DNA from 2 places in the Clostridium sp. 7_2_43FAA genome. Region 1 is predicted to be linked to the other one. Evidence: riboswitches for the same ligand, from Rfam matches in the RefSeq annotation. Region 1 holds a riboswitch; the other holds the start of a gene.
The links. A riboswitch is a leader RNA that binds a small molecule or an ion and turns the genes downstream of it on or off. The one in region 1 is predicted to bind S-adenosylmethionine.
Positions count from the first base shown of each region.

Region 2: linked by a shared signal. The riboswitch ahead of metH (methionine synthase) and the one ahead of CSBG_RS02585 (methionine ABC transporter ATP-binding protein) in region 1 are both predicted to bind S-adenosylmethionine.

Region 1 covers NZ_JH815222.1:204,815-213,088, forward strand. Annotated here, with positions in the region: gene CSBG_RS02555 (maltose ABC transporter substrate-binding protein) at 1-848, shown strand, start outside; gene CSBG_RS02560 (sugar ABC transporter permease) at 910-1,827, shown strand; gene CSBG_RS02565 (ABC transporter permease subunit) at 1,829-2,722, shown strand; gene CSBG_RS02570 (LacI family DNA-binding transcriptional regulator) at 2,818-3,837, shown strand; gene malQ (4-alpha-glucanotransferase) at 4,058-5,539, shown strand; gene CSBG_RS02580 (DUF503 domain-containing protein) at 5,673-5,969, shown strand; SAM riboswitch class I at 6,064-6,212, shown strand; gene CSBG_RS02585 (methionine ABC transporter ATP-binding protein) at 6,306-7,343, shown strand; gene CSBG_RS02590 (methionine ABC transporter permease) at 7,343-7,981, shown strand; gene CSBG_RS02595 (MetQ/NlpA family ABC transporter substrate-binding protein) at 8,118-8,274, shown strand, end outside.
Region 2 covers NZ_JH815222.1:1,361,832-1,370,105, reverse strand. Annotated here, with positions in the region: gene metH (methionine synthase) at 123-3,773, opposite strand; SAM riboswitch class I at 3,875-3,972, opposite strand; gene aspD (aspartate 4-decarboxylase) at 4,165-5,793, shown strand; gene CSBG_RS07960 (hypothetical protein) at 5,928-6,584, opposite strand; gene CSBG_RS07955 (WG repeat-containing protein) at 6,775-8,274, opposite strand, start outside.

The DNA of each region.
Region 1 (8,274 bases):
CAGCCGATAAATATACTTCTCAAGGAATTGTTGATGCAGTTACTATAGGTGGAAAAATTTATGCAGTTCCATTTGCTCAAGAAACAACAGGAATGTTCTATAATAAAGATAAGGTTAAAGAAGTTCCAAAGACTATGGAAGATTTAGTTGCAATGGCAAAGGAAGTTGGATTTGAATATAACATTAATGATTTCTTCTTCTCATATGCATTCTTATCAGCTGGTGGCGGATATGTTTATAAAAATAATGATGGTACATTAGATCCTAATGATATAGGCCTTGGAAATGAAGGTTCAGTAGCAGGACTTCAATTTATTTCAGATTTAGTTAATAAAGATAAATTAATGGCAGCAGATATTACTGGAGATATAGCTAAGGGTGATTTTACATCAGGTAAATCTGGATTCTATTTCTCAGGTCCATGGGATGTTTCAGGTGCTAAAGAAGCTGGATTAAACTTTGGAGTAGTTCCAATGCCAACTTTAAATGGTAAAGCTCCACAAACATTTTTAGGTGTTCAAACTGCATTTGTTAATGAAAATTCAAAGAATAAAGATACAGCTTGGAAGCTTATGGAAGAGTTCGTTAATAAGGGACAAGATATAGTATATAAAACTGGTAGTAGAATTCCTGTAGCTAAAGATTACGTAATTGATGATGAATATACTAAAGCATTTATGGAACAAGCAAAAGTTGCTATGCCAATGCCAAATATAGTAGAAGTTCAAGCTATGTGGGAACCAGCAGCAAATAACTTAAAGTTATTAACTTCAGGTCAAATAGATGCTAAAACAGCTGGAGAAAATATAGTAAATCAAGTAAAAGAAGGTATTAAACAAATAAAATAATATTTAGCTAAATAGAGATAGGTTTTTACCTATCTCTATATAAAATAAAGGGGGATTTTAAATGGGCATGAAGAGTAAAAGTCGTAAAGCTTACTATTTCTTAGCACCAGCACTTATTTCAATATGTATATTTACACTATTTCCAGTAATATCAACAGTATACTATGCTTTTACTGATTATACTCAGTTTTCAAAGGGTGAAATTAATTTCGTAGGTTTTTCTAATTTTATAGAAGTTTTAGCAGGCCCTTTTAAGGAAACATTTTTACCTGTATTTGCATGGACTTTAATTTTTGCAATAATATCAACACTTGGATGCTTTATATTAGGATTAGTAATAGCATTAGTTTTAAATAATCCTAACATTAAAGAAAGAGGATTTTACAAAGGAATATTAATACTTCCTTGGGCACTACCAGCATCAGTTGCAATCCTATCATTTCAAGGTTTATTTAATGGTAGTTATGGACAAATAAATAATTTATTAATGCAATTACACTTAATTCAAGAGCCTATAAAGTGGTTAACAGATCCTAACTTGGCAAGAATGAGTATTTTAATGGTTAATATATGGCTAGGATTCCCTTATATGATGAATGTTTGCTTAGGTTCATTAGCTGCAATACCTGAAGTTTACTATGAAGCAGCAATGGTGGATGGAGCAACTAAGTGGAAACAATTTACGAATATTACTTTACCTTCAATAGCTAAAACAGCTTATCCACTTATAATATCATCATTTGCATTTAACTTTAATAACTTTGGATCAGCTTATTTAATTACAGGTGGTAATCCTCCAAGGTTAAATACTCAGTTTGCAGGATATACAGATATATTAGCATCAGTAAATTATAAACTTTCAATGCAATTTGGAAGATTTGAGATTGCTTCTGCTCTTAGCATAATAATATTTATAATAATTGCAACAATTTCATTTGCACAAATGAAGGCATCTGGCCAATTTGAGGAGGTTGATTAATATGCAAACAGAGGTAAATTTAAAAAGTATTTCAAGAAAAAAAGAAAATATAGTATATAAAAAGAAATTAAGACCTGATGAAGTAAGGACAGCTTGGTTTGGAAGAGTATTTATATGGATAATGATATTAATAACATTATTTCCTATAGTAGCTGTAATTTCTGCATCAATGGCAAAAGGAAATGCATTTACTCAGACATCATTCTTTCCAACAGAATGGACTTTAGAGAACTATAGAAAGGTATTTGAAAAGACTAACTTTTTATTATGGATAAAAAATTCATTGATTATTTGTACAAGTGTTGCAGTTCTTCAATTAGTATTATCAGTTCCAGCAGCCTTTGCATTTTCTAAGCTAAGATTTTGGGGAAGAAAAAATGGACTTATGAGTTTATTAATTCTTCAAATGTTCCCAGCTGCTATGGCTTTACCAGCAATAATGGGTATAGTTTTCACATATAATTTAACTAATAAGCCATTGGTATTAATATTAATATTAGCTGGTGGAAGTGCATATAATATCTGGCTTTTAAAAGGAGCAGTAGATGGTATTCCAGATGAATTGGTTGAAGCAGCTTATATAGATGGAGCATCAACTTGGAAGGTATTTTCAGTAATAATATTACCTTTACTAAGAAATATGTTAATAGTTATATTCCTATTTGCATTTATAGGAGCTTATAGTGAATTTATGTTTACTTCAGCAATATTAAAGAATGCAGATGTACAAACACTTGTAACTGGATTACAAAAATTTATTAAGGATCAATTTTCTGCAAACTGGACTATGTATTCAGCAGCAGCAGTAATGGCAGCTACACCAATTGTAGTTATATTTTCACTTTTACAAAAATATATAGCAGGTGGATTAGTTTCCGGATCAGTGAAAGAATAATGATTTTACCCTTGAATTAAATCTTATGATATAATTAATGTAGAAATTAATGGAAACGATACCGAATAATTTGTCGAAACTTGGAGGGAGTTATGATAAACATAAGAGATATTGCAAGAATTGCTGGGGTAGGTGTTAGTACAGTTTCAAGAGTTATAAATAATCATCCAGATGTAAAAGAGCAAACTAGAGAAAGAGTGTTAGAGGTAATAAGAGAAAATAATTATATACCTAATAATAGTGCTAGAAATCTTAAAAAAAATAATACAAATAATATAGGTGTATTAATAAAAGGGGTTTTTAATCCATTCTTCTCAGAAATGTTAGACTCAATAAGTAAAAGAATTTCTAAAGCAGGATATTCTATGATTCTAGAGCACCATGATTACTTAAGTGATGATGAAATGAATAATTTAATATCCATGATAAAGGAAAAGAGGTTACAGGGTGTAATTTGCTTAGGAGGAAACTTTACTGACGTAAAAAATGATGATTTTAATGCTATAGATGTACCAGTTGTATTGACTTCAATAAATCATAAATATGGGAAAGAGTTTTCAAATTTTTCATCAGTGTCTATAGATAACGAAAAATCTGCTTATTCAGCTACACAATATTTAATAAATTGCGGTCATAAAAATATAGCTATAATGCTAGGAGATGAAAATGACTTTGGAATTGGATATCTAAGAGAAGCAGGTTATATAAAGGCATTAAATGAAAATAATATTGAGTTTAATAAAAATTATAAAATTCTAGGACATTATGATTATAGAGGAGCATATGAAGAAACAGATAAGCTACTGAAGAAGTATAAAGATATTACAGCTATATTTGCTATATCAGATATAATGGCTGTAGGATGTGCAAAGGCCATAAAGGATAATGGGTTAGAAGTAGGAAAAGATGTTGCTGTAATTGGATTTGATGGTATGGATATTAGTGAGTTTTACAGCCCTACAATTACAACAATTATACAACCTAAAGTAGAAATGGCAAAGATAAGTGTAGATTTATTATTGGATTTAATAGCTAATAAAACTGATAATAAGCACGTTATTCTTAATACAGAACTAGTAGAAAGAGAATCAACAAATTTTGAAATAAGCAAATAAAAATCAATCTATTCATGATAGTATGAATTATTTCTATCATGAATAGATTATAAACAATATAGATTTAAAATAAATTGTTAACAGCTCTCAGGAATATAAATAAAACTCTCTTATGTATTAATATAATAAATTAATAATTTATTATAAGTAACTTTCAAAATAGAATAAGAATAATAATTATAATATAGAAATAGGTTTTATGAGAAATGAGGTAAAATTTATGAAAAGAAGTAGTGGCATATTGATGCATATTTCATCATTACCAGGTAAGTATGGAATAGGTACATTTGGAATGGAAGCGTTTGCCTTTGTAGATTTTTTAAAAAAGAGCGGACAAAGGTATTGGCAAATACTACCTTTAGGGCAAACTAGTTACGGAGATTCACCATATCAATGCTTTTCAGCATTTGCCGGTAATCCATATTTTATAGATTTTGAATTGTTAGAAAAAGATAGCTTATTAGCTAAAGAAGATTATTCAACTTTAGATTATGGATTAGATGAAAATTGTGTAGATTATGCAAAATTATTTATAAATAAAAATAAGGTATTAAGAATTGCGCATGAAAATTCTAAAAATAAATATGATAAAGAAATAAATAAATTTATAGAAGAAAATAATTTTTGGTTAGAAGACTATGCTTTATATATGGCAGTTAAGAATCATTTTAATTTAGTTAGTTGGCAAAATTGGGATGATGATATAAGACTTAGAAAAAAAGAAGCTATAGATTCTTATAAAACATTATTGAAGAATGAAATTGATTTTTGGATATTTGTTCAATATATGTTCTTTAAGCAATGGTATAGTTTAAAAAAATATGCTAATGATAATGGAATTGAAATAATAGGAGATATTCCAATTTATGTAGCAGAAGATAGTGCAGATATATGGAGTAATCCTGAATACTTTAATGTTGATGAGAATATGGTGCCAATAACAGTAGCAGGATGTCCGCCAGACACATTTTCAGCAACAGGTCAGCTTTGGGGAAATCCTATATATAATTGGGATAACTTATATAAGGATGGCTATAGTTGGTGGATAGATAGAGTTAGGGAAAGCTTTAAGCTATATGATGTAGTAAGAATAGATCACTTTAGAGGATTTGAAGCATATTGGGAGATACCTTATGGAAATAAGACTGCAGAATTTGGACAGTGGACAAAGGGACCTGGAATAAAGTTATTCAATGCAATAAAAGATAAACTTGGGGATGTTAATATAATAGCAGAGGATTTAGGGATGATGACTGACGAAGTTATAGAACTTAGAGATACAACAGGTTTCCCAGGAATGAAAATATTGCAGTTTGGATTTGGAGAGGGAGATAGCAGAGATTTACCTCATAATTACCCAGTTAATTGTGTAGCCTATACAGGAACTCATGATAATGATACTGTTTGTGGATGGTATAATGTTACAGGAAGCAAGAAAGAAATAGAAAAAGCAAAGAGGTATTTAAATTTAACTTATGAAGAAGGAATTTCAAGAGGATTAATAAGAGGCGTTTGGGGAAGTCCAGCTTACTTAGCCATAACAACTATGCAAGATTTCTTGGGATTAGGTAATGATGCAAGAATGAATATGCCTTCTACTTTAGGTGGTAATTGGGTATGGAGAGCTTCATCAGAAGCTTTTGATGATAAACTAGCAAAAGAAATTTATGATTTAACAAAATTATATGGCAGAATAAAATAAATTTGGTTAGGTTATTAAAATAATCCCCTATAAAAATTATAAATAAAGCTCATAGAGAATATTCTCTATGAGCTTTATTCATAATAATGTTAAGATATATAATATCTAAAAATTGTAGTGTAGGTGGTTTAAGATGAAAGTTCTAGTAATGAGTATAAAACTAAGAGCAAGCTGGGTACATTCTTTAAAAGAAAAGAGGATGGTAGTTAAAAGTATAATTCAAAAGTTAAAAAATAAATTTAATATTTCGGTAAATGAAGTAGAAGATCAAGATATTCATCAAAGTATAGTAATTGCTATTTCATCAATATGTTCAAGTAGTTCTCAGGTAGATTCTACAATGGAAAATATTATTAACTTTATTGAGTTAAACACAGATGCAGAGCTTATTAACATAGAAAAGGATGTTATAATGTTTAAGTTTTTATAAAAATAAATACATAAAATTTAAATTATTGGGTTGACAATCTAATCCAATAAATGTATATTAATATCAATAGAAAAATTAAATAATTTGATTACGTTTCTTATCAAGAGTGGTGGAGGGACTGGCCCTGTGAAACCCAGCAACCTGTAATAGGATTAAATGATAAGTCTAATTTGTATTAGACAAAATTTTATTCTTATTAAGTTTGGTGCTAAATCCTGCAGCTTTTTAGCTGATAGATGAGAGAATAAATTAATAATGTGAATTTACGCGCACTAGAGATTTATTCTCCAGTGCGTTTTTTATTTTGCTTTAGTTTCTTAAAAGGGGGAATGGCTTGTGATTAAAATTAATAACTTAAGTAAAAGATTTAATGATGTTGAAGTTATAAAGGGAGTTTCACTTAGGATAGAAGAAGGAGAAATATACGGAATTATAGGACATAGTGGAGCAGGAAAATCTACATTACTTAGATGCATAAATGGTTTAGAAGACTATGAAGATGGATCAATTACAGTGATGGGAAGAGAAGTGAAAAATTTAAGTGGATATGAGCTTAGGGAATTTAGAAAAAAGTTAGGAATGATATTCCAAGGATTCAATTTATTAAGTAGAAAAACAGTATCTGAAAATATAGCATTACCATTGGAAGTATGGGGATATGAAGAAGAGTATAAAGAATATAAGCTTGAAAATAAAGAAAAAGGAGTAAAGTTATATAGTTACAAGAAATTTAAAAAAGAGAAAATAAAAGAAAGAGTTACTGAGCTTTTAAACTTAGTAGGCCTTTCAGAAAAAGCAGATGTAAAACCATCAAGCTTAAGTGGTGGACAAAAGCAAAGAGTAGCAATAGCAAGGGCTTTAGCATTAGAACCTAAAATTTTACTTTGTGATGAAGCTACATCAGCTTTAGATCCTAAAATAACAAAAGATATATTAGCACTTTTATCAAAGATAAATAAAGAATTAGGTATAACAATTGTTATTGTTACCCACCAAATGGAAGTAGTTAAAGAGGTTTGTGAAAAAGTTGCATTAATAGAAGGGGGCATTTTAAAAGCAGAAGGCAATTCAGAAGACTTATTCTTAAAACCAGGACTTTCCCTTAAGAAATTTTTAGGGGATCAAGATGATGAGCTACTACCAACAACAGGGATTAACATAAAACTATTTTTCCCAAGTACATCATCAGAAAATGCTATTATTACAAAAATGGCTAGAGAGTTAAATGTAGATTTTTCAATAGTTTGGGGCAAATTAGAGAAATTTAGAGAGGATGTACTTGGAAATTTAGTAATAAATGTAGAGGTAAAGGATAAAGAAAAAGTAATAGAATATTTAGAAAGTAAAAATGTGGTATTGGAGGTGCTTAATTAATGTCAGAAATATTAATACCAGCGTTTAATAAAACAATTGCCATGGTTTTTTTCTCAACATTATTTTCGCTTATATTAGGATTTATACCAGCAATTATATTAGTAGTTACAGCTCCAAATGGATTAAATCCTAACAAAATTATATACAGAGTTTTAGATACAATAATTAATATATTAAGAGGGTTTCCATTTTTGATTTTAATGGTAGCAATAATACCATTTACAAAGTTAATAGTAGGAAAATCAATTGGCACACCAGCAGCTATAGTTCCTTTAACAATAGCAGCAGCGCCTTTTGTAGCAAGAATAATAGAATCATCTTTAAAAGAAGTAGATCCAGGAGTTGTGGAAGCTGCCAAATCATTTGGGGCATCTAATACACAAATAATTTTTAAAGTTATGTTAAAAGAAGCAGTGCCTTCAATAATATCAGGATTAACATTAACCATAATAAGTATAATAGGATATTCAGCTATGGCTGGAACAGTAGGGGGTGGTGGTCTTGGTGATGTAGCAATAAGATATGGTTATCAAAGATATCAAACAGATGTTATGATTGTCACAGTAATAATTCTAATAATAATCGTACAAGCGTTACAGTCACTAGGAAATTATCTATATAAAAAACTATCAAAATAAAGTATACAAAAATTAAATTAAAATATAGAAGATAAATGTATGAAAGACATTTAACTAAAAGAACTCTGAAAGAGTTATATCCTAAATTATCAATTGTCAATTATGCATTATCAATTATTTCGAGGGGGTTAAAGAAATGAAAAGAAAATCAATTTTATCATTATTATTAACAGGGGCTTTAGCAATAAGCTTAATAGGTTGTGGAAATACAAATAAGGAAGCTGAAACAGGATCAAAGGGTGAAGATAAAACAATAACAATAGGTGTTACTCCAGTTCCTCATAAGGAAATAG
Region 2 (8,274 bases), 1.2 Mb from region 1:
AATATTAAAACAATAAAAATAATAATTACACAGAATTATCTATTCTCTCCTTAATATTAAAATAAAAAAGAAAACTTATAAAGTTTATTAATTCTTTATAAGTTTTCTTTTTTTGTAAGTAATTATATTAATATATTTGGTAATCTATTTTTTAATTCCTCTAGATCTGAATTATTTCTTTTAGCATAATCTTCTAATTGATTGTAATCTATTTTATAAACATCAAAATATTTAGCTTCACTATTTGCAAAATATAACCCACAAACTGATGATGGAGGATCCATCATATTACTTTCCGTAACTTTTACTCCAGTTGCTTCTTCTCCATTTAATAACTTAAATATCTTTCTTATTTCTTTTTGATCCTTTATTGATGGATAACCTACAGCTGGTCTTATTCCCCTATACTTCCCAGAAAGTAACTCATCATAATTTAAATTCTCATTACTTGAATATCCCCAATAGCTCTTTCTAACATCTAAATGCAATTTTTCTGCAAAAGCTTCTGCTAGCCTATCACATATAAAGCTTAAAAGCATAGAATTATAGTCATCTCCATTTTCTCTTAAGTTATTAGCATACTCTTTAGCCTCAGTTCCACTTGTTACTAAAAATGCACCAATATAATCATCAATTTCTAATCCCTCCGGAGCTATATAGTCGCTTAAAGAAAGGTTTATATTATTTTTATTTTTCTTTTGTTGTCTAAACATATTAAAAGTTTCTATTAAATTATTATCTTTATCAAAAATCCTTATATCATCTTCAGCAGAACTTGCTTTAAATAACCCAAATACTCCTTTTAGTTTCACTATTTTGCTATTTTCTAAATCATCCAATAATTTATTTGCATCATAATATATTTTGTTGGCTTCTTTGCCATAGCTATTGTCTTCTAAAATTTGTGGAAATTTCATTTTCATTCCCCAAGCTGAAAAAAAGAAACTCCAATCTATAAAAGGCCTCAAATCTTTTATAGTATAATCATAAATTTCTTTCACACCTAAAAAATTAGGTTTTTTAATAAGAGTATTTTTCCAATCTATTTTTAATTTATTTTTTCTTGCTTCTTCTAATGAAATAAATTCAAGTTTTACCTTTTCATAATTTTCTCTTTGTAACCTGTAATCCTCTTTAGTTTTCTTTATAAATTTATCTTTTTCTTTTGATACTAATATCTTACAAATTTCAACAGTTTTAGATGCATCATATCCATATATTACTGGTCCACTATAATTAGGATCTATTTTTAATGCTGTATGAACTTTAGATGTAGTTGCACCACCAATTATAAGTGGAATATTTAAATTTCTTTTTTCCATTTCCTTTGCTACTGTTATCATTTCACTTAAGGATGGAGTTATCAATCCACTTAACCCAATTATATCAACATTTTCCTTAATTGCTTTATCTATTATTTCTTCGCACGGAACCATGACACCTAAATCTATAACTTCAAAGTTATTACAAGATAAAACAACTCCAACTATATTCTTTCCTATATCATGAACATCACCTTTTACAGTAGCTATTAATATTTTTCCATCCCGAGTAAACTCACCATCTTTTTCACTATTTATATACGGCGTTAGGTATGAAACTCCTTTTTTCATAACTCGTGCTGATTTTACTACTTGAGGCAAAAACATTTTTCCATCTCCAAAAAGTTCTCCTACTTTTTTCATTCCATCCATTAAAGGGCCTTCTATTATATCTAAAGTCCTATCATATAAATTTAATGATTCTTTTAAATCTTCTTCTATATAATTAGTAATTCCTTTGACTATAGAGTATTCTAGTTTTTCTTTGCAAGTTAAGTTTCTCCAATCCTCTTTACTTTCCCCGCCTTCTCTTAAATCATTTTTATATAAAGTAGCAGCTTCTAAAAGTTTTTCACTTGCATCTTCAGAACTATTTAAAATAACATCTTCAACTAATTTAAGTAAATCTTTTGGAATATCGTCATATATCTGAATCATACTTGGATTCACAATCCCCATATCCATACCATTTTTTATAGCATGATATAAGAAAACTGAATGCATAGCTTCTCTTATTTTATTATTACCTCTAAAAGAAAATGATAAATTACTAACTCCACCTGAAACCTTAGAATATGGTAGATTTTCTTTTATCCATTTAGTTGCATTTATAAAATCTAAAGCATAGTTATTATGTTCTTCAATCCCTGTTGCTATTGCTAAAATATTCGGATCAAATATTATATCTTCTGGTGGAAAATTAACTTTATTCACTAAAAGATCATAAGCTCTTTTACATATACTTATCTTCTTTTCATAATTATCTGCTTGACCTTTTTCATCAAAAGCCATTACTACTACTGCTGCGCCAAAATCTTTAATAATCTTTGCCTTCTTTAGAAAATCTTCTTCTCCATTTTTTAAAGAAATAGAATTCACTATATGCTTCCCTTGAATTACTTTAAGACCTTTTTCTATAACTTCCCATCTTGATGAATCAATCATTATAGGTTTAGCTGAAATATCAGGTTCTGAAGCTAAAAGTTTTAAAAAATAATCCATTTCTTTTTCACTATCTAAAAGCCCATCATCAAAATTTATATCTATTATTTGAGCACCATTTTCAACCTGCTCTTTAGCAATAGAAAGAGCTTCTTCATATTTCTTTTCCCTAATAAGTCGTGCAAATCTTAAAGATCCTGAAACATTCGTTCTTTCTCCAATATTAATAAAATTACTTTCTTTATTCACCTTGGTTATTTCTAATCCACTATATACACTTTCTATTTCAATTCCTTTTACAATTCTTGGTTTATAGTTTTTAGCTATATTTGCAATTGCTTTTATATGTTCATAAGTAGTCCCACAGCATCCGCCTACTATATTTAGATATCCTTCTTTTAACATTTCTTCAATACACTTTGATGTTATTTCAGGTGACTCATCATAAAACCCTAATTCATTAGGCAAGCCTGCATTTGGGTAAACTGATACAAATAGATCCTGAGTTTCTGATAACTCTTTTATAAATTGATTTAAATCTCTCGCTCCAAAAGAGCAGTTTAGTCCTATTGAAATGATATTTTCGTTTTTCATAGAAGCAGCAAAAGCTAAAAGATTTTGTCCAGATAAAATTCTTCCTGATTTATCTGATATTGTTCCAGATACCATTATAGGAAGGATTTTATTTTTCAACCTGAAAACATCATTTGCAGCCATAATAGCAGCTCTTGCATTTAATGAATCAAAAATTGTTTCTATTAAAACTAAATCAATACCTCCATCAATTAAAGCACCTATTTGTTCTACATATGCATCTTTTAACTGGTCAAAAGATATATTTCTATATCCTGGGTCTTCAACATTTGGAGATAATGATGCCATTCTATTAGTTGGCCCTATAGATCCTGCTACATATCTTTTTTTACCATCCTTTTTAGAAAAATCATCACACGCCATTTTAGCTAGCTTTGCACTTTTATAATTTAAATCATAAACTAAATTTTCAAGTCCAAAATCACTTTGTGATATTCTATTTGAATTTAATGTATTAGTTTCTATTATATCTGCACCTACCTCTAAAAATCCTCGATGTATTTCATCAATTACTTCTGGCTTTGTTATACTCAATAAATCATTATTTCCCTTTTGATCTATAGGAAATTCTTTTAATAAATCTCCTCTATAATCAGCTTCTTTTAACATAAATGATTGAATATTAGTTCCCATTGCCCCATCTATTACTAAAATTCTTTTTTCTAAGTCTTTTACTATTTCAAAATCTCTCTTCATTATACAGCCCCCCTTTAATAACTCTAAATATTATATACACAACTAATATCAATAAAAAAATCCCTTCTAAAATAAGAAAGGATTATATACAAACTCTATTACTCTTATTTTTCAGAAAAATCTGTAGGATTTAGCACCACACTAGAAAGCAGGTTGCTGGGTTTCAAAGGGCCAGTCCCTCCACCACTCTTAATAAGATATTATTTTATATAATTATATAATCTTTATTATTTATTGTAAATATGTTTCAATAAATAATTACGTTTAAGTTTAATTTTTATATAAATTGTTAGTATTAATTTTTTATATTATTAATTCATCTATATTAAAGGAATAATATTTTAATTCATAACAAAAAATAAGATAAAACTTTTATTTAAGGAGAAAAACTATGGACAAAAACTTACAGCGTGAAGAAATCGAAAAAATTTATGGTAAAATAAGTCCATTTGAATTTAAAAATAGGTTAATAGAACTAGCTCATGGTGAAAATGAAAAAACAGCCCGTATTCTTTTAGACGCTGGTAGGGGAAATCCAAATTGGACAGCATCTACTCCTAGAGAAGCTTTTTTTACATTTGGTCTTTTTGCTGTTGATGAAACTAAAAAAGATATTAATAATGGTGATTTAGCTGGAATGCCTAAAAAAAATGGTATTTATAATAGATTCATAGAATTTATAGATAAAAATAATATTTTACCAGGGACAGAATTACTAAAAAAAATAATTGAATATGGAATAAATGAAAAAAGCTTTAATGCTGATGATTACTTATATGAATTAACGGATGCAATTATTGGAGATAACTATCCTGTGCCAGATAGAATGCTGTATCATATTGAAGAAATAGTTCATGATTATTTAGTACAAGAAATGTGTTACAATAAGCCTCCAAGTGGTAAATTTAATATTTTTGCAGTAGAAGGAGCTACTGCAGCAATGTGTTATATATTTGATACTTTACGATCAAATATGCTTCTTAACCCTAAAGATAAAATAGCAATAATGGTACCAATTTTTACTCCTTATCTAGAAATACCTGTTTTACCTAGATATGATTTAGAAATAGTTCCTATAAAAGCTACTGAAACAACAATTGATGGTACACATACTTGGCAATATCCATTATATGAATTAGAGAAACTTAAAGATAATTCTATAAAAGCTTTATTTATAGTGAATCCAAGTAATCCACCTTCTGTTTCATTAAGCACTGAGTGTAGAAAAAACCTAGTTTCTATTATAAATGAATATAATAAAGATATAATGATAATTTCTGATGATGTTTATGGTACGTTCGTTCCTGAGTTTAGATCATTAATGGCCGATTTGCCTTATAACACTATAGGAGTTTATTCCTTTTCTAAATATTTTGGAGTTACAGGATGGAGATTAGGGACTATAGCTATTCATGAAAAAAATATATATGATAAACTTTTGAAAGAATTATCAAAAGATAAAAAGAAAATTTTAAATAGAAGATATGGTGATATGAAATTAAACCCAGAAACTATACCTTTCATTGATAGGATAGTTGCAGATAGCAGACAGGTCGCCTTAAACCATACAGCAGGCCTTTCTACACCCCAACAAGTACAAATGGCATTTTTTTGTGCATTTGCATTATTAGATGATGAAAATATATATAAAAAACAAACTATAGAAATATGTCATAGACGTCAAAAATTACTATTTGATAGTCTTGGCCTAAGCTTAAGAAAAGATATAAATGATGCAGCTTATTATACGGAATTTGACTTATTAGAGTGGGCAAATTACAATTATGGTTCAGAATTTGCAAATTATCTTGAAAGCAGTTATAAACCAGTTGAGGTATTATATAGATTAGCTGAAGAATCATCCATTGTATTATTAAGTGGATCTGGCTTTCAAGGTCCAGAATGGTCTATAAGAATTTCTTTAGCAAATTTAAGAGATGAAGATTATACTACTATAGGAAAAACTCTACATGGAATTCTTGATGAATTTGTAATTAGATGGAAAGAAAGTGAAAAGTAGTAATAGAAATAAAGCTAGACTTGAATAAGCCTAGCTTTTATCTCTATTTAGAAGTGGATTTATATTATTAAAAGATACTAAATTGTAGTACTACCATAAAATATAGTAGTACTACAAAACCAAAATAAAGATGACTAGAAGATATTATTAAAACAACAATTATTATTAAAATTTTTATTGCATTTATTTGCAACTACTGTTTTTGATCCTAGATATTTACATCCCTTATAAATAGTTTGAGATGAAAAATGAATAATATTACAATCACATAAATGATCTTTTATATAATTGCAATCATTTATGAAAAAATGATTATATCTAGTAAAATATCTATTAAAGAAATTTTTATTATTAATAATAAAATTTTTACCATTTATATTACAATGCTGATTACATTTTCTTACTTGTCCTGGTATTTGAATTACCTTGTTTCGATTCTTACATTGAAGTTTTCCTGAACATTGCATAGGACAGTGCATTCCTTGTACTGAGTTCATTTCTTGAGTCACTTCGGAATTTTGGAATCCTTGAAAAGATTGCATCCCTTGTGATTTCATTAATTCTTGATTATTTTGAACACCTTGAAACATATCTATGTTTCTTGAATTATTTGGTTTCATTTGAGATGCATTTTGTAAATCAGGATTTATATTAGGTAATCTTTCTTCTATATTTACTATATATTCTTGATTATCATATTGTTCTTGATTATTACATGAACAATTTTCATTATTCATGCTCATTATTTTAAAATAATCTTCATAACTGTAATTTGAATTATTATAGTTCATCTTAGTCCTCACTTTCTAAATATCTTTTGTTTATTTGATTATAATATATATTATTCTTTAGGTTTATATTGTTTCCTTAGTTTTTTTATTTCATTTATCATCATTTACGAGTATATTATTTAAGATATTATCTAATTATAGTAATAAAAAAGCATATAAGAATTCTAAAATTCCAATATGCTTCTTATTCCTATCCATTAAACTTTTTATAAAAATCTCCTTGGCTATTTAAATAATCCTCTATTTGAGTAAATGGTATTTTAAAAGTAATAACCCCAGCAGAATAAGGCCCTATTTTATATGGAGGATAATAAATATATAAATTATCTTTATCTATATAAAAGTCTTGACTCTCTGATATTCCTTTAAATGAACCAGGAAAAACATATTCATAACTAGGATCATTTTCTATAAATCCACTTATTATCTTATTTAAAATTGCTCTCCAATTTGTATCACTTTTAAATAAATCTTTTAGCTTATAAAATCTTCCTGTTAATAAGTCAATCGCACATGTTTTTCTTATTGGTGTTCCATTAACTGCTCCTAATGAATAATAGTATCCTAATAGATCTATTATTAATGAATTATCTTTGTAAAATAATATTTGAAAATTTCCGTAGTAATTATATGATAATACCTGATCCTCTATAATATTAGGCTCATTATCTATTACTTCTTCTTTTGCTGGTATATAAAATGATATTTTTCGTAATTTTGAATTAACTTCTTTTTCTACATTTTCATCATGTATCCCTTTCACTTGTGGAATATATATGAGATAATTAATATTAGGTTTATACTTATCAATTATTAATGAATATTTTTTGTCTAAAGGAAATTCTTTATTAGGCTGATAGATAAATTTATTATTTTTATCTAAATAATAAGGAGAGTAATCTATATTAGCATGTATAATTCCACCTTTAGCTCTAAGTTCACCACTTCCATCAACCATTGGTAGATTTTTTACTATTCTTCCATACCTATCTAAAAAAAATGTTTTTTTATCATCAGATCCATATGATAACCCATTTATATACATACCAATATTGAGATAAATAAATTTTGTTAAAAGAGTTCCAAGTGAATCTCCTATAGCATAAATACTTCTTGGAAATATACTATTATCTCCTATTGGTAAACCTAAAGCTATCTTCCCCTCACCTAAATGTTTTATATCACTATATATCTCACCATAAATCTGCCTTCCTAATTTGTCAATAACTCCATGTGTACAGATTATGTTGTTGTTACTTCTACTGACTACTGCTACCCCATCATTAAATCCTTTGGCATCACAATAAATCGGACTAATAACTATTTCTCCATCTCTATTTATATATCCATATGGGCCACCTAATAATATTGAAAATACCATTAAGTCTTCTCCATATGACCCAACATATTCAAAATTATAAGTATTACTAATATTAGCTTGTGTATCTATTAATGCAAATTCCCTATCTTTGATCTTTATCAATCCAAAGCCATCATTAAAATCATTTGCATGCATATATTTAACTTCAGTAATTTCCTTTCCATCTAAATCAATATATCCATATTTAGAGCTTTTACCATTCATTTTAGCTACAACTGCATATCCATCGTTGTAGTTTCCTATATAATCGTAGACTACATCCCTTAATTTATTTCCTTTTTCATCCAAAACCCCCATTTTAGATTTTTC